3 regions of the Pseudoalteromonas sp. SR44-5 genome follow, and region 2 is predicted to be linked to each of the others. Evidence: predicted binding sites of a transcription regulator. Region 2 holds the regulator's gene; each other region holds the start of a gene.
What was found. The regulator sigma-54, encoded in region 2, starts transcription at its own class of promoters, with help from an activator protein. The targets are predictions, from matches to a motif close to GTTGGCACGNNNNTNGNNT.

Region 1: H5154_RS18520 (TorF family putative porin) is a predicted target of sigma-54. The motif match lies at 1,776-1,794, and genes of this name have one in related genera.
Region 3: H5154_RS13430 (PA2169 family four-helix-bundle protein) is a predicted target of sigma-54. The motif match lies at 3,817-3,835, and genes of this name have one in related genera.

The regions. Positions count from the first base shown of each region.
Region 1 is NZ_JACJDT010000045.1:21,712-27,722, reverse strand. Features, by position in the region: gene H5154_RS18530 (helix-turn-helix transcriptional regulator) at 93-284, shown strand; gene H5154_RS18525 (hypothetical protein) at 442-1,605, shown strand; gene H5154_RS18520 (TorF family putative porin) at 1,895-2,572, shown strand; gene H5154_RS18515 (aldo/keto reductase family oxidoreductase) at 2,712-3,605, opposite strand; gene H5154_RS18510 (DUF5329 domain-containing protein) at 3,865-4,239, shown strand; gene H5154_RS18505 (nitroreductase family protein) at 4,672-5,349, shown strand; gene H5154_RS18500 (efflux RND transporter periplasmic adaptor subunit) at 5,342-6,011, opposite strand, start outside.
Region 2 is NZ_JACJDT010000061.1:14,021-20,031, reverse strand. Features, by position in the region: gene mgtE (magnesium transporter) at 53-1,411, opposite strand; gene H5154_RS21065 (HPr family phosphocarrier protein) at 1,535-1,807, opposite strand; gene rapZ (RNase adapter RapZ) at 1,836-2,678, opposite strand; gene ptsN (PTS IIA-like nitrogen regulatory protein PtsN) at 2,699-3,151, opposite strand; gene hpf (ribosome hibernation promoting factor) at 3,156-3,443, opposite strand; gene H5154_RS21045 (RNA polymerase factor sigma-54) at 3,472-4,968, opposite strand; gene lptB (LPS export ABC transporter ATP-binding protein) at 5,035-5,760, opposite strand; gene lptA (lipopolysaccharide transport periplasmic protein LptA) at 5,757-6,011, opposite strand, start outside.
Region 3 is NZ_JACJDT010000023.1:55,332-61,342, forward strand. Features, by position in the region: gene H5154_RS13420 (DUF5690 family protein) at 1-290, opposite strand, end outside; gene H5154_RS13425 (TonB-dependent receptor) at 337-3,153, opposite strand; gene H5154_RS13430 (PA2169 family four-helix-bundle protein) at 3,329-3,775, opposite strand; gene H5154_RS13435 (LysR family transcriptional regulator) at 3,950-4,888, opposite strand; gene aceK (bifunctional isocitrate dehydrogenase kinase/phosphatase) at 4,904-6,011, opposite strand, start outside.

The DNA.
Region 1 (6,011 bases), on a different contig from region 2:
CATTAAAATCATTGTGCAACGAAGAAAAATGCAATTTCCTGCATTCTACAGTGAATATATGAATTGTTACTGAAACATTTTGATACCTTTAGCTGCAAAACCATATAGCTGAATTTCGCAAAGCCGCGGGGCTTTCACAGCAAGAGCTAGCCGATGCTAGCGCCGTTTCACGCAAAACAATCAGCACGGTCGAAACATCACGCTTTACACCTTCAGTGATCATTGCATTGAAGATAGCTCGGCAGTTTGAAACTACTGTAGAGCAGTTATTTTCACTTGAATAAGCAGATTAAACCCTTTAAATGCAATCTTGTGCAGATTTAACTTATCAAGATTGCATCCCCTGTATTCTTCGGTATGATGCACAGCCCTGTTGTTTTAAGACGTTTTGCGCTAAAATTAAACAACTGAAAAATGTATTTAACCGGAGTACCATCAGGCATGAAAAAATTGCTCATTTCACCTTCACAAATGGCATTAGGCGAACAAGAAGGCCATATTTATCAAAATATTCTAAAGCAGGCTTCTGAAATCAGCTTAAACCTGATGGCGGTGAAAATAGAAAATCATCCTGAAGACTTCTTAGGTTGGTGCTATGAACTACTTAATGCTAGCCGTGACCGTATTAATCATGATTTACTCGAAACCAATCAATTACCAATTTTAAAAAAGCTTAATGACTTATTAGTTTCAGCAATTAGCTTCTTACAATTGAAAACATTACGCGTAGCGCCTTGGCCTGTAGTTAGTGTATTTATAGAGCAGCATAAAGATGTGTTAGCCCTTGATGAACAGTTACGCCTTGCCAACTATATAGCTGGTATTCGCGAGCAATCACTGAAAGAGATGATCCCTGAAGATTTATTAGCATTTAGTGGTAAACATACTTCTGCACTGGATCCAAGTAGTTATAATTTTGATGTCGAATGGTTTAGCTCTACTAAAAGCGCCAAAGCTTTTCATCAAATGCTTGCCGACCTGCCGGCATTATTTGATGAAGCATTAGCACATATACCTTTAGAAGGTGAAGTAACTGAAGCTGATTACCAAGAATTTGTGGTCAAATATTTAAAAGCCTTTACTGATAGCAATGAAAAGCCAACGCTTGCACCGGCAACTCGTCTATTAGCAATGCGCCGCCCAGATGTTTTTACACCAATTAATAACACCCGTTTAGATGCACTTTGTTCAGCATTGGCTATTACTAAATTAAATAATCGTGACTTTGCGCGTTATTGGCAGGATATTGTCCAAGCAGTTCATGGTATGTCTTGGTTTAAAATGGCAAGTGGTGACAGCGAGCTGGATCAACAACTTGTTGCAATCAAAGCATTAATTCCGTGCTTTTTCTATCATGCAGACAAAAACACGCCTGAAAACTCTAACTACATCAAGTTATTGAGCAAGCCAAAGCGTACAACTACCACTGGCACTAGAAAAGTGCGTCGTGGTAAAGAGTCTGCTGAAATACTTGTTGATCGCGCACTTGCTGCTGACGATATGCCTGAGCATATTCGCGCAAAGCGTGATTCAATTATCAGCGAAGTACAAAAAGGCCGTGGCGTGAACGAAACAATCAGCCTAATGCGTACTATTTTTGGTTAAACCACAGTAAAAAATACAAAAACCCGCTGCAACTGAGTTGTGCATGCGGGTTTTTTTACGCACCAATAAAGTGCGCAAGCTTCGTAAAAAACAATCTCCTCCTTTCACTATAAATATTTATACCTTTGTTTATAAAGTAATTTAAATATAAATTATTGCTTTTCATTTAACTTGGCACAAGCAGTGCTATTACCCTAGTAGACAACTAAAAATAGGATCCGCAATTATAGACTGCAATCTAATTAATAATTGCGAGCCAAAAAATCAGCATAACAACAGGATACCAAACATGTTAAAACTAAAATCAGCAATTGCGATCAGCACACTTGTACTCATGGGTGCAACATCTACAGCAGCATATGCAGAAGTAACAGCCAATGCCGCAGCAACTTCAAACTACTTATGGCGTGGTCAAGAACAAACCGGTGGTGATGCTGCAATTTCAGGTGGTATTGATTATGCCAACGAATCAGGTTTTTATGCTGGTACTTGGGCTTCAAATGCAAGCTGGGCCGATGAAATGACCTACGAGCTTGATCTCTATGCTGGTTTTGGTGGCGATATTAATGAAAATATGAGCTATGACGTTGGCTACATCTATTACGCTTACCCTGATGCAGCTTCTGGCGCAGACGCTGATTTTTCTGAAATTTACGGTAGCATCAGTATGGGTGGCTTTAGCTTTGGCGCATCAGTTCTTGCAACTTCAGCCGCAAGCGGTGATGGCACAGACTTTGGTGATTCGTTATACCTGACTGCAGATTACGGTTTCGCAGTTGGTACTAATGGCACTGAAATGGCCTTACACTTAGGCCACTACTCTGGTGATTTTATTGGTGATGACGATATCATCGATTACGGTGTATCTATCTCTAAAGATGGCTTCACTTTTGGTCTATCAGATACCGATATGGATGACAGTGATATTAAGGCTTACGTTGCTTTTTCAATGGACTTTAGCCTATAAAAAGAATGTGTTACTTGCTGCAACACTAAGGGCCGTAAGGCCCTTTCTCGATCTTGGTAAGCGGTAAGCGGCTAAGTTCATATTTTATATCAAGACTTACCCTCAACTCAGACTGCTTATAGCTTAAAACTTACAACTCCTATGGCACACTGTGCCCTGTTGAACCTTGCCAAATACGATACCATTGTTCACGACTGAGTTTTAACTGCTTAGCGGCAACAGCCGATTTAACACGCTCAATGTTGCCAGTACCCAGTACCACTGATGGGGAACTTGGGTGCATTAATAACCACGCGTAAACCACTTGATCAATAGAACTTGCACCAATTTCGCTGCCGACTTGCTCAAGTACTTGACGCAGGCGAATCGCTTTTTCATCATTTTCTGCAAAAATGCGACCGCCAGCCAAAGGTGACCAACACATAGGTTTAATATCAAGTAACTGACATTGGTCTAAACTACCATCATCAAGTGCTTGCATTTCATACGGTGAAAATTCAATTTGATTGGTCACCAATTCAAAATCAAGACGCGACTGCAATAAACTTAGTTGTGATGGCGTAAAGTTTGATACACCAAAATCGAGTACATCACCATTTTGCTTAAGAGTAGTGAATGCCTCAGCTACTTCGTCTGCATTCATCAAATAATCAGGGCGATGAATAAGTAATGCATCTAATCTATCGGTATTAAAATGCTTTAACGATTGCTGTGCTGAGCTAATAATATGTGCGGCACTCGAATCGTAATGATTAGCTTGGCCTGCTAACCCTAAGCTTGCAAAAGCAGGTTTGATACCACACTTAGTAATAATTTTGATCTCATCACGAATACTTGGCTTTAAAGCTAAAGCTTTACCAAACTCTGCCTCACAACCATATCCACCGTAAATGTCAGCGTGATCGGTGTGCCTTACACCGGCTTCAATTGTTTGCTCAAGAAAAGTTAAACACTGTTGTGGAGTAATTTGCCAATCTAATAATCGCCAAAACCCAAGTACTAGTTCGTCAATAGCGCGATCTGAGCTGTTCATAATTCCACCTTTATTTTTGTAAAAAATATTGTCCCGGCAAGTTCAATGCAAGTACCAAAACAGTATCCCTATCAGATAATTAATAAGCCATGATAATTTAATTGACCTTATTGATGTATTATTCTACATAATAAATAAGGTATTAATAGCTGAAAGTTATACCAGCACATGCATTAGCACATCAGTTTTATTCAGAGCTTTACCTTTTTTTGATGGCACAGGTAACGTAATAAACTTTTTGGATTAAATGAGGCTACAGATGAAAGACTTAACCCACACTATATACAGGCTGATGGCTTGCCTTTTACTCACGGTTAGTCAGTTGAGCTTTGCAGCAACCACTGAACAAGAAGTCACTCATTTGCTCAGCTTTATCGCGCAAAGCAACGCGACTTTCATTCGTAACGGTGATCAACACACCAGCACCGAAGCCGCTGATCATCTTGCTATGAAATACCGCAAAGGCAAACGCTACGCTAAAACCGCTGATGAGTTTATTGAGAATCTTGCCAGTAAAAGCTCATGGAGTGGCAAACCTTATGCTGTTATTCTTGAAGATGATACACAAATCACCAGTAAGAAATGGCTTACAAACGAGTTAACTCATTTTAGAGCCACAGAAAAGCCGCAATAAGTGCGGCTTGGTTTCACTCTTAGGAGAGGTGAACTTAAATTCTGAAGTAACACTAACTCAAAGCTGTATTTAATACTGCGGTAGTTATTTTCATCATCAGCTTGCACTAGCGATAACTTTATATAACTAAGTTATCGACAAAATCTGCCTGCACTAATGATTTTTGAATGTCTAAATAATGACTGCCGGTATGCTCGGCTGAGTATTCAAAGCATGTGCTTGTAATAATGTTGCTTTGTTTTTAGCTACCCATGCATTCTTAATTTCGAACTATACTGTATGCAAATATAGCTGAACAATCTGTGAATACAACGTGCAATTAATAATCATTATTTTAGGAAATAACATGACTGTAAAGTAGATATTACTTGCACCCAATCTCGCTACTGGGTATAAAAATAGTTATCAACATTTAATAAGAAGCGAAAAGCCATGCAGCAACATGACCACCAACCACTTACAGACTTTATTGAATATCCACATGAACAGATGCTAGAACGCGCTAATGAGTTTTTAACGACCAGTCAGCGTCGTCATACAATTCGTAGTTTTAGCGACCGACCGGTGCCAAAAGATATTATTCAAACCTGCATTAAAGCCGCAGCTACAGCACCAAGTGGTGCAAACCACCAACCGTGGCATTTTGTAGCAATTAATAGTAGTGATGTGAAAAAGCAAATTCGTGAAGCAGCCGAGAAATTAGAACGCTCATTTTATGAAGGCCGCGCTGGTGAAGAGTGGTTAGATGCTCTAAAGCCATTAGGCACTGATGCCAGCAAACCTTATTTAGAGCATGCACCTTGGCTAATTGCCGTATTCAGCCAAAAGAAAGGCGGCTTAAATACTGATGATAAAAACACCAACTACTATGTGCATGAGTCAGTCGGTATTGCCACCGGCTTTTTAATTCAAGCATTACATCGCGCAGGGCTTGCAACACTAACTCACACACCTAAACCAATGAGCTTTTTAACCGACATTTGTGTCCGCGACAAAGACAACGAACGCCCCTATATGCTGCTCATTGCCGGTTACCCAAGTGATGATGCTACTGTGCCTAATCATGCCTTGGTGAAAAAATCACTCGATGAAGTTGCGACCTTCATTTAGGTTTAAAATCCACCGCTAATGTGTCGCCGGCGTTAAGCCCGGCGATAATATGCTGTTTAGCATTAATCACCTCCCCTAAACGAACAAAGCGGCGCTCAATCTTTTGCTCGTTAATAACATATACCATGGCTAATTGACCGTACTCATGCACCCAACTTGGCTCAATTAAAATTCCTTGCTCGGTATCCAGTGGCAAGTGAAGCTGTGCATATAAACCAGGCATCAAGTTTGATTGTGTTGGCAACTCTAAACGAATTAACATACTACGTGCAGCACTATCGGCAATCGGAACAATTTCACTCACCACCGCAACAGCGGTTATATTAAGTGAAGGCAAACTGACCGTTAAGCTTTGACCCAGTGTGAGGCTAATTGCCTGACGTTCTCGTACATTAAATTCAAGCTGTAATTGTTGTGGATTATAAAGTGCCAATAAAGGTGAACCAGGCACTGCGGTATCACCTGGTTCAACTAACCGCTCTACAACAACTCCAGAAATGGGCGCTTTTATACGGGTAAATTCAAGTGCGACTTGTGCTTGGGTTTGCTGTTGCTTGGCAACAGCTAAGCTTGCGGTTAAGTTATCAAATTTCGCTTTTGCTTCATCATTATCACTAACCGATACCAACCCTTGTGAATATAAGTCAGTTACGCGCTTAAGC
Region 2 (6,011 bases):
GCGCGAGATAAACTCGCGCCTACGATGGGTTTAACCTTTAACTAATTTTTAACTACACCAACAACCATGTGGCGGTGCCTAGGAAGGCGAAGATCCCTACAATATCGGTTACGGTTGTCAGTACTACGCTGCCAGCTAATGCAGGGTCAATTTTCATTTTTTTCAATAGCAGCGGAATACTGGCACCGGCGATACCTGCGGCTACTAAGTTCATAAACATGGCAAAGGCGAGTACGCCGCCAAGCTTAAAGTCCCATTGCCAAATAGCAACAACACCGGCAATTAAAATGGACCAAACAATCCCGTTTATTGCGCCGATTGCAAGCTCTTTGATCAGTAAAAAGCGTTGGTTAGTTTGGTTGATATGACCCACTGCAATACCACGTATTACGAGGGTTAATGTTTGGCTGCCCGCAACACCACCCATGGATGGCACTATACCGTTGAGTACCGCTAGAATAGGTAAAATTGCTAAGGTGTTTTCAAAGAAGCTTGCCACAATCGCAGCAAGTAGCGCGGTTAATAAGTTAACGCCAAGCCAAATTGAGCGCTTTTTCGAACTTTTTAACACTGGGGCAAAGGTATCTTCTTCATCATCAAGACCGGCTAGGCTTAATAAGCTATGCTCGGCGTCTTCACGGATAACGTCAACGATATCATCGATGGTGATACGGCCAAGTAGATGGTCATTATCATCAACCACTGGGGCTGATATCCAGTTATGACGTTCAAACAGTTGTGCTACATCGGTTTCATCCATCGAAATGAGGATAGATTCACAATCTTCATCCATTAAGTCGCGAATGATTTTATCTGGCGAGTTAGTCAACAAGGTCGTTAACGACATGGCACCTATAAAGCAGTTATGTTTATCAACAACATAAAGATCATCGGTACCTTCTGGTAGCTCACCACGTAAACGTAAGTAGCGCAGTACTACGTCGATAGTGACATCTGGACGGATGGTCACTGTATCAGTGTTCATTAGCGCGCCAGCAGAGCGCTCTTGATAAGAGAGTGCTTGAGTTGCACGTTCTCGATCTTGGCTGTCCATGGCACTAACAACGTCTTTGTAGACGGTATCAGGTAGGCTACGTAGTACTTCCCCTAGATCATCGTGGCTCATGTCCTCAGTTGCCGCAGCGATGTGCTTCGGCTCCATTTGGGCAATGATCCCTAAACGAACATCTTCTGAGAGTTCTTCGAGTACGTCACCTTGTACATCTGGATCAACCAGTTGCCATAGCAAGGTACGAATTTTATGTGGGGATGACTCGAGTAACAATGCGGTGTCACACGGAGCTGTTTTTGCCAACATACGCCTTACTTGAACAAATTGACCACTGTTAAGTGACTTGGTCACTTGTTTTAGTTGTTGTAGTGGGTAATCTTGTTCAAAAGCTTCTGGCATTGGCGTCCTTAAAAATTAATACGCTTGATAGGTAGGGTAACAGTTGTCGGTAATTAACGCGCTTGGTCTGTTTAATTAACGACTTTATTTAGTTTAACGCAATTTAGTGGTACTGACTACGAGCTATTCTTGTTCGTTAAAGCGTTGTGCGATCAACTCGCCAATTGCTGCAAGAGCAGGTTCAGCGTCCGGGCCTTCACATACAACTTTAACTTCTTTGCCTTGGCTACTTTCTAATAGCATTAAGCCGAGTACGCTATCGCCTGCGGCTTGTTTGTCATCTTGATGAAGTGTGATGCTGGCATCAAACTGCACAGCTAATTGCGCTAATACGCTGGCTGCGCGAGCATGTAAACCGAGTTTGTTTTTTATTAAAAATGTATCTTCTAAACGCATCAACATTCCTTACTGTAAACGTGAGTTGTTATTCTTGTTCACGATGGCGAATTTTCACATTGCTGTGGCTCATCGAGAAGCTTTCACCTATAGTTTGCGCTAGATAAACTGAGCGATGTTGACCACCGGTGCAACCAATAGCAATTGTTAAGTAACTGCGGTTATTACGCTCCAAATGCGGTAACCAAGTTTGTACAAAGGTTTGGATCTGCCAAGTGAATTTTTGTACGATACTATGGCTGGCTAAATAATCTTTTACTGGCTGATCAAGGCCTGTAAGTGGCTTAAGCTCAGGCTCCCAATGTGGGTTTGGTAAAAAGCGTGCATCAAAAACATAATCAGCTTCTTTTGGGATACCATATTTAAAACCAAATGATTCAAAGGTAATGATTAGTTTTTTATCTTTTTTCCCTAAAATCTTTTCACGGATTGACTCTGCAAGCTGGTGGACACTCAGATCAGTGGTATCAAGTATAAAGTCAGCGCGAGTAGTTAATACATCAAGTAATACTTTTTCTTGCTTGATAGCTAAATCCAGTGGCAAAGAGTCCAAAGATAATGGGTGTAAGCGGCGAGTTTCAGAAAAACGTTTGATCAGGGTTTGATCATCACTGTCTAAATAAAATAGCGTCGGATTTGCAAAACCAGGCAAGTATTCAAGAATATCGTTAAATTCTTCCTGCTCTTTCGGTAAATTACGGACATCAATACTGACGGCAATTTTGTCATAATTATCAGAGACACTGCGCACTAATGAAGGTAATAAGTTTACCGGAATATTATCTACACAATAATAGCCAAGATCTTCTACTACACGCAGAGCAACAGATTTACCTGAGCCAGAACGCCCACTGATGATGATTAACTCCATGTAAATTCTCCTTCATTTGGCTACGATTGCGCAGCAATTACGTGATACAAATCTTGGTCTGTTTTTGCGCTACGTAGTTGTTTACAAAAATCTTTGTCGTTGAGTTTATCAGCAATTGTGGCTAACGTCTTCAAATGAAGTTGGCTATCACCATCTGGCACGATGAGAGCTACAAATATATCAACTGGGCGATTATCTATCGCATCAAAATCAATCGGTGATTCACTCACTATAATTATTGCTAGCGGGTTTTCAACACCACTCATACGGCCATGAGGAATAGCAATACCACGACCAATACCCGTACTACCTAGTTTTTCTCTCGACAGTAGTGCGTTGAGGATTTCTTGTTGTGATAGCTGAGGAAGTTGTTCATGAGCCAATTGGCTGATAAATTCAATGATCCGTTTTTTGCTATTAAAAAGGACCGCAGCTTTACTGCAGTCCTGGCAAATAAGTGAGCTTAATTTCATAGTGTTAGTGTCGAGCGTGCTTCTCTTTGTGTTTAATTACCTGACGGTCAAGTTTGTCGATTAGTCCGTCAATGGCTGCATACATGTCTTGGTGCTCAGTTGAGGCAAATAATTCAGCGCCACTGACATGTAATGTGGCTTCTGCTTTTTGGCTTAGCTTTTCTACATCAAGAATGACATGGACATTATTGATATGATCAAAATGCCTTTCAAGCTTGGCAAACTTATTGTTTACATAGTCTCTTAATGAATCAGTAATTTCTACATGACGACCAGTTAAATTTAGTTGCATAAGCATTTTCCTCTTGTGATTTTACGCCTTAAATCAAACTTTTACGTTGATTTGACGGTGGAATAGCCAGTGACTCGCGGTATTTTGCAATAGTCCGTCTAGCTACTTTGATACCTTGCTCTGCCAATATATCTGCAATTTTACTATCACTCAATGGTTTCGCTGAGTTTTCTGCACTGATCAATTTTCTGATCAATGCTCGAATGGCTGTCGATGAGCATTCGCCGCCGTTCTCAGTACTTACATGGCTCGAGAAAAAATATTTTAACTCAAATATACCACGAGGGGTATGCATGTATTTTTGGGTGGTTACACGAGAAATTGTTGATTCGTGCATCTCAACCATTTCGGCAACGTCGTTTAGTACCATAGGGCGCATGGCCTCAGGGCCATGCTCAAAGAATCCTTGCTGCTGTTTAACAATGCAGTTGGTTACTTTGAGTAACGTCTCGTTACGACTTTCTAGGCTTTTAATAAACCATTTAGCTTCTTGCAAATGCGAGCGTATAAATTGGCTGTCAGTGCTTGATTTTACAGAGCGTGACATCGCCGCATATTGGCTGTTCACTCTAATTTTTGGCATGCTGTCTGGATTGAGTTCAACCACCCAGCGACCTTTAATTTTTTTCACCGAAACGTCAGGAATAACATACTCTGATTCTTCGCGTACTATGGTATCCGCAGGCTTTGGGTTAAGGCTGTGGATCAGTGTCATTACTTCTTTTAGTTCATCTTCTTTAAGCTTAGTCTTTTTCATCAAAGTGCGATAGTCACGACTAGCTAATAAATCGATATGATCAGTTAAAATCATTTTTGTCTCGCTAATCCAAGGAGTTGCAGGATCAAATTGATTTAATTGAATACATAAACATTCTTGTAGGCTGCGCGCAGCAATACCAACAGGGTCAAACAACTGAATGCGTTTTAACACTGCTTGCACTTCGTCGAGTTCGATTTCTTCTTCGTTATTACCTTGATTTAAGCTTTCTGCGATGTCTTCGCAGCTCAAGGTTAAAATACCTGAATCGTCAACGGCTTCAACAATCGCAATGGCAATGGCTTCATCGGTTGGACTAAAAGGTGTGAGTTGTAATTGCCACATTAGATATTCGTGCAAGGTTTCAGTTGAGGCACCTTGATAAATTGACTCATCTTCAGGCATTGGCCCAGATGACGTATTTGGCGCAGCACTCATGTATTCGTCCCAGGTGACGTCCATAGCCATTTCGTCACTTAAGGTCTCTTTACTTAATGCTTCGCTACTTTCTTGTTCATATTCGCTTGGCTTGTCGTCTGCTGATGCGCTAACGGTTAAGTCATCGTTATCTTGTTTTTGTTCGTTTTTACCAGCCGTGTCGTCTGAATATTCATGTTCTTCTAGCTCTAACAATGGATTGCTGTCGAGCGCTTCTTGAATTTCTTGCTGGAGATCCAATGTACTGAGTTGCAATAAGCGAATTGCTTGTTGCAGCTGTGGTGTCATTGTAAGTTGCTGGCCCATGCGCAGCTGGAGTGATTGCCTCATGTATCTCTAACAATCCTTTTATTGTTATCATCGTTAAGTCTAGCAGATACTTAGCCGAGCGTGGCTTTATAGCCTAAATTGCTCGCCCAGGTAAACATCGCGGACTGTTTGGTCGGCGAGTACATGCTCAGGGGTACCTGATGCAATTAACTCCCCATGAGAAACTATGTAGGCTTTTTCACAAACATCAAGGGTTTCTCGTACATTGTGGTCGGTAATAAGCACGCCAATACCACGGTTTTTAAGGTGTTCAATAATCTTCTTTATATCTAACACTGAAATAGGATCAACGCCAGCAAAAGGCTCATCAAGTAAGATAAATTTTGGGTTTGCGGCTAAAGCGCGTGCAATTTCAACTCGACGACGTTCACCGCCAGATAATGCCATACCTTGGCTGTCGCGGATATGTTGAATGCTAAACTCATCAAGTAAGCTGTCGAGCGCTTCTTCTCTGGCTTGTTTATTCAGCTCTTTACGAGTTTCTAAAATAGCCATCAGGTTTTGATAAACAGTTAATTTACGGAAGATGGATGATTCTTGTGGCAGGTAGCCAATCCCTAACCGTGCGCGACTGTGCATTGGCAGTAAGGTGATGTCATTATCATCAATACTGATTTTACCTTTGTCGCTTGGAACTAAACCCACAATCATATAAAAGGTGGTGGTTTTACCAGCGCCATTAGGACCCAATAAGCCAACAATGCTGCCTGCGCTAACTTCTAAACCCACGCTTTTTACAACTTGGCGACCTTTATAGCTTTTTGCTAGAAATTCAGCTTTTAATGTACTCATGGCTGCCCTTTAGATTTGTCTTTTTTACTGTCTACTGGTACCAAAATGGTGTGCACACGATCGCTTGAGCTTGCGCCTTTTTCAGCACTGATCAGTTGCTGGTCCATATCATAGGTAATGCTTTTGGCATTGATTTTTTGACCTGCCTGAGTGACTTGTGCATTGCCAACCAAGGTTAAATAGCGCTTAGCGACATCGTAACGGACTTCATCAGCACTGGCACTCATTACTGTGCCATCAGTTTGTTTTTC
Region 3 (6,011 bases), on a different contig from region 2:
GCCGCAGCAATCATGCTTATAATAGCTAAACCACGTTGTTGGTGGCGCATTTCAGCAATCACTTTCACACCGATAAATTTAGCGCAGAGGTAGCCAAATACTTGTGCCAGAATCAGAGCAATTTTAAAACTGACTTGCCAACTAGGATCATCAAACTCAGAATAGCTATTTATAGTAAAAGGCTTGCGAAATGCGTACATGCAAAAATAAGTCATAAACGCAGAGCTTGCTGCAAATAATACAAACCCTAATCCATGTGCACGTTGTAGCCATTGATGTTGCGAAAACATAGTTTATCCTTTTGCGAGACTAGCGCCTCGCATAATACTAAAGGGATCAGAATTGGTAATTAACACCAATCATGCCTCGAACACCGTAATACTCCACTTGTAAGGGGCGACTTTCATCACCTAAGTAATACTTGAGTGGTTCGTTAGTGAGGTTGTTTAATTCAATGTAAATTAGCGCATTTTCGTTAAGCTGATATGACGTAGTAAAATCAACACTGGTGTTATCGCCATAATAGCTATCTGATTTCGGATTGTTGCCATGCTCTTCTATATATTCACCTTTGTAATTAACAGCAATTCGGGCAGCAAAGAAGGTATCGTCGTAATACAAAGTAAAGTTGTATAGGCTGTCAGCTTGGCGTGGAATAGCAACTTTATCGGCACGATTGGGAATGCTCATTTGTGAATCCATAAATGTTGCATTGGCCATCATGCCAAAATTTTCGAGGGTTTTTGTCACAAAACCTAAATCCCGGTTGAATGCCATTTCAATACCTGCTAGCCAAGCACTGTCACCATTCTCCGGGCGGATGATATTTACCCCACTGTTACTGCCAAAGTCGCCAATAGTGCTGCTTTGGAAAATGGGATCGCTTATATCTTTATAGAATAATCCAGCTGAGACTAATCCAACGCGTTCAAAAAAGTGTTCAGCCATAAAATCGATATTATTAGAGTATGTGGGTTCAAGCTCAGGGTTGCCGGTGATTAACTCATTATCGGCTTCTAAATAGGTTGCCCCTGGGGTTAATGAACCAAAGTCAGGACGAGAAAACGAGCGCGTTAACGCAAGACGATAGTTTGTCTGCTCAGTGCTGTGATAGGTTACATGTAGGGCTGGGAGCACTGATAAATAGTCATTTTTAGCACTTGTTGGCACGACACGACTTTCATCTGCAAGATAGATATAACCATCCACGTTAGTGTTTGTTTTCGTAAGGCGTAAGCCGCCAACCATCTCCCATTGCGAGTTTATTATATAGTTTGCCATACCATAGAGTGAAGTATGTTGCTCATTCACATCAAAGTTGCGCCCTAGAGCTCCTCCGTTTTCAATTAATGCTGATTCAGTCTTATCAAGTACAAATTTGCTTTTATTCGTATTCCAAAACTGAGCTAAGTCATCCGTAGAGGCAACTTGAGAGAACTGATTTTGATAGTCGATTGAAAGTTCATTTAAATAATCACTGCGCCCAGGTTGATCTGATAAAGCAAAGTCATTTAAAGTTGGCGCAGGGCCATGGTTGGCTTCATCCCATGCATAAAACTCATCACTGAATCGCGCAACTCGTTCTTTATCGCGATATTTAGCACCCACTTTTACGGTAATATCGGTATCTATTTGCCATTCAAAATCAGTACTTGCAACTATTTTATCTTTTTCTTTTACATATACTTTATACAGCTCTACCCATGAAAGTTTTGTTTGAGCAGGGTTAAATGAAAAGTCGGTGGGCAGGTGGGTACTAATAGCATTCCAGGGATCATTGCCACCATCAATTGTGTTGTAGGCGTAATTTTTACCAGTGTTTCTATCCTCTAAACCCTGATAACCGACATTTTTTTGATCAAAGCGAACAACAAAATAACTGTTATCTTCACCGTTTGGTGTATTGCCATAGCGAAATTCATTTTCGTAACTAGAAAGCTTCCAGTTAAGCGTTTTATCGTAGCCAAAATAATGTTCTCCAGCTAGCTCAAAACCGGTCATTTCGGTGATTAATTCATTGCGAATATGTTGTACTTCAGCGCGGTCTTTATCGAAGCGCATACGGTGTTTATAGTGAGTTTCATCATCAATTAAAGTGCCATACATTGCGGTTGCACTGAGTGTGCCCTGATCTAATTGATATTCAACAGCGCCATTTAGACCATATGTTTCACGGGTGCCTGTATAATCGCGCAGTTCAAGACGATAGATCCCGATGCCATCATTACCTCGGCGAGGCTCAAAGTTATCTGTTGCCCAATCACGTTGCCACGCGGTGGCATTGATTAAAAAGCCTAATTTATTGTCAAGTAAACGATCGCCATAAAGCACGTTAGCTGAATAGTTAGTCCCCCCAGCAAGTTCATTTTGACCAATAGCGAAATTAGTATTAAATACAAAATCATCAGGGGCCTTTTTAGTTATGAAGTTTACATTACCGCCAATGGCATCGCCTTCCATGTCTGGGGTTAATGCTTTAGATACTTCAACATACTCAATCAGCTCACTGGGAAAAAAGTCAAAAGCTGTGGCTCGGCTGGTGGTTTCCTCTTCTGCTGTTGGTAGTCTGTCGCCATTTATACTTGCTGAACTCCATTGTGCTGGTAAACCACGAACTGCAACAAAGCGGCCTTCACCTTGGTCTCGCTCTATTGAGACACCAGGAATGCGTTGTACAGCTTCAGCAGCATTTCGGTCGGGGAGTTTACCAATACCATCTGCAGAGATTATATTTTTTATACTCTTGGCGTTTTTTTGATTGTTTGCTGCTGCCATCTCGCCGCGCTGAATTTGCCCTACGGCAATTATCTCTTCAATGGTGTCATTGTTAGCTGCAAATAGTGTGATTGGTTGTATTTTTTTCACTTCACCATCGCCAATGGTTAGGTCAATAAAGTATGGTTGATAGCCTAAATAAGTAATTTTTAGTTTGTAATTTCCTGCATCAAGTTTTGGTAGTTCGAATTGCCCTTGATAATCAGTGACAGCAGTTTTATCGGTCCCGACAATGGCAATTAATGCGCCAGGTAATAGTGATTGATTGTCTTTAACTGAGCCTACAAAAACGGCATTTTGGGCTACGGCATTTTGGTTAACAAATAACGTACTGGTGCACAGTAAGATAGCTGTTGCTATTGCATTTTTTTTCATCATTAGTTTTACCTTAAGTTTAATCCTGGTCTAGACCAGCTGTGATAAAGGTAATAATAGAGGCTAATGTTTACAATTACGTGACAGAATTATTTTTTTATTGTAGAAGTTTTTTGTCATTCTTTATTAGGCATAAAAAAACCCAGCACGTGGCTGGGCTTTGACTTAACGAATTATATTAGTGCTTTTGTTGCATGCGGCTCATTTCTGTATGGCAGCTTTGCATTGTCAATAACACTTTAGATAATGCCGCTTCACAGTCATGTGGCTGTGGCTTTTTCATAGCGGCTTTAATTTCTGCAAGTGTTTTATCTTCCACTTCTTCAAGCTCTTTAACGTAGGTTTGGTCGTTATCTGAGCTAAATTTAGTGATAAGCGTGGTATACGCGCGGCGAGCTTCAACAGCAAAAGAAGAGCCATCTTCACGCTCTCCTTGCTCATTGATTGCATAAGGCTGAAGGTTTTCAACACTCACTTTACGGGCATCTATCATACGTTGGAAAAGTGCGCCAATTGCTGGATCTTGAACTTTCTGTTGGGCTTTTTCATAAAAGTCGATGCCGCTGTTCATTACTTGGATAATGTCAGTGATATGATTAACGTCTTGTCCTTGATGGGTATTCATAATTATGACCTCTTTAAGTTTAATGAAATTCACATTAAGCAAAGCAAGTCATGTTCCAGTATAAAAAATAATTATAACTAGTTGTATTTTATGTGGTAAAGAAAGCTAGCGGGAACTGGAATGCTTACTAAGCTAAGCTCAGTAAGCAAATTTTACACAGACTATGTAAGAGTGTTATTTTAACTCATCAGCAACTTCGGCTACTTTTTGGCGTAACCAAATATGGCTGGCATCTCTGTGAAGTAATGGGCTCCAAATCATATCTAACTCAAATGGTGGTATAGGGAAGGGAGGCTCCAGAATTTGCAAACCAGGATCATCTAAATAAATATTAGCGGCTTTTGAAGGGAGTGTCGCAATCAGGTTCTTCTCTTTCGCTAGATGTATTGCAACGTGGTAATTACGGGTGAATGTGGCAATATTTCGGTGTTTACCAAAGTGGGCGAGCGCTTCATCAACCCAGCCAAGTTTTTGTACGTCTTTAGGATCCATACCAACCCCGACACCAAAACCTGTTTTACTTACCCAAATATGCCGAGCTTTTAAATAACTATCGAGGCTAAAATTTTCAATGATCGGGTTGTCAGCTTTTACTAAACAACAAAAGCTATCTTTCCAAATACGTTTGTGATGAAACGACTGCGGTAGGTTTTCGAAACGATTTATTGCCATATCAACTTTACCGTTTTCTACATCATGAAAAGTAACATCACTTGGAGTGAGAATATCGAGTGTGGTATCCGGCGCTTCATCGTGTAATTTACTCAGTAGCTTAGGTGCTAAGGTGCTGGCAGCATAGTCACTGGCCATAATCCTAAATACCCGTTTGCTTTGGCTGGCCTCAAATTCACGGTTTGGTGCAAGCGTTTCTTCTAATGTCATTAAGATGCCACGGATCACCGGCTGCAATTCAATAGCTCGTTCAGTGGGCACCATACCATCACTGGTGCGTACTAAGATCGGATCGTTAAACAGGTTACGTAAACGTTTTAAACCATTACTCATTGCCGGCTGTGTAATGCTAAGCTGGTTTGCGGCGCGAGTAACATTACATTCGCGTAATAATGTGTCGAGATAAACGAGTAAGTTTAAATCTATTTTACTGATATTCATTGTGTGTCCTTTCGTCTACCATTGATGGATAAAACGCTGCGCTGCTGGATAAGGGTAGATATGGCTAACGACCCCTGCTTTTATATTTCGTTGCGCTTGCTGCCAAAATGCGACGTCTAATAGTTCTGGATGTGTTTGGCTGAAAACTGCTTTGTATTGCGGGTTCGGCATTACAAAAGTGCATAACTGCTCTGGAAATACATCTTGTGGTGCCACAGAGTAACTTTGCTCATTGGTTAAGTAGTCATCATAACTTTTGGCTTTAGGCAGTGCTCTAAAGTTCATGTCTGTTAAATATTGCACTTCATCATAATCATAAAAAATAATGCGTTTGTGTTTACTGACACCAAAGTTTTTAAGCAACATATCGCCTGGGAAAATATTAACGGCGATCATTTCCTTGAGTGCTTGGCCATATTCTGCAATGGCAACAGCGGCATCTTCAGTATTAGCTTTTTCTAAATATAAATTCAGTGGCGTCATGCGTCGCTCAATATACATATGTTTGATGATCAGTAAGTCGCCTTCGATGATCATTGATGAACCAATAGTTTGTTTAAGCTGTGCAAGCAATGTAGCGTTAAAACGCGCAACAGGGAATACGACGTTAGAATACTCTATGGTATCTGCCATACGACCAACCCGATCATGGCTTTTAACTAATTGGTAGCGTTTGAGAACGGTATCGCGGCCAAATGGTTTACTTTCACCAAATTTGTCTTTAATTATTTTAAATACATAATCAAATGAAGGTAGGGTAAATACCATCATCACCATGCCCGGTGTGCCAGGGGCAATCACAAAATCATCACTGGAGCGTTGTAAATGGGTTAAAAACTCGCGATAGAACTCGGTTTTACCTTGTTTATGAAAGCCAATGGCATTGTAAAGCTCTGCTAAGGTTTTGTTGGGCATTAGTTGGTTTAAAAACCGAACTAATGCGGAAGGAGCGTGGGTTTCAACCATAAAATAAGCACGAGCAAAGCCAAAAATAACCCGCATTTGCGATGAGTTAGTCAGTAAAGCATCGAGATACAGACCTTGCTCTTGATGATGTAACACCGCAATAATAAATGGCTGCACACCACTTTGTGATACTACACGGCCGACAATATAGGCTGCT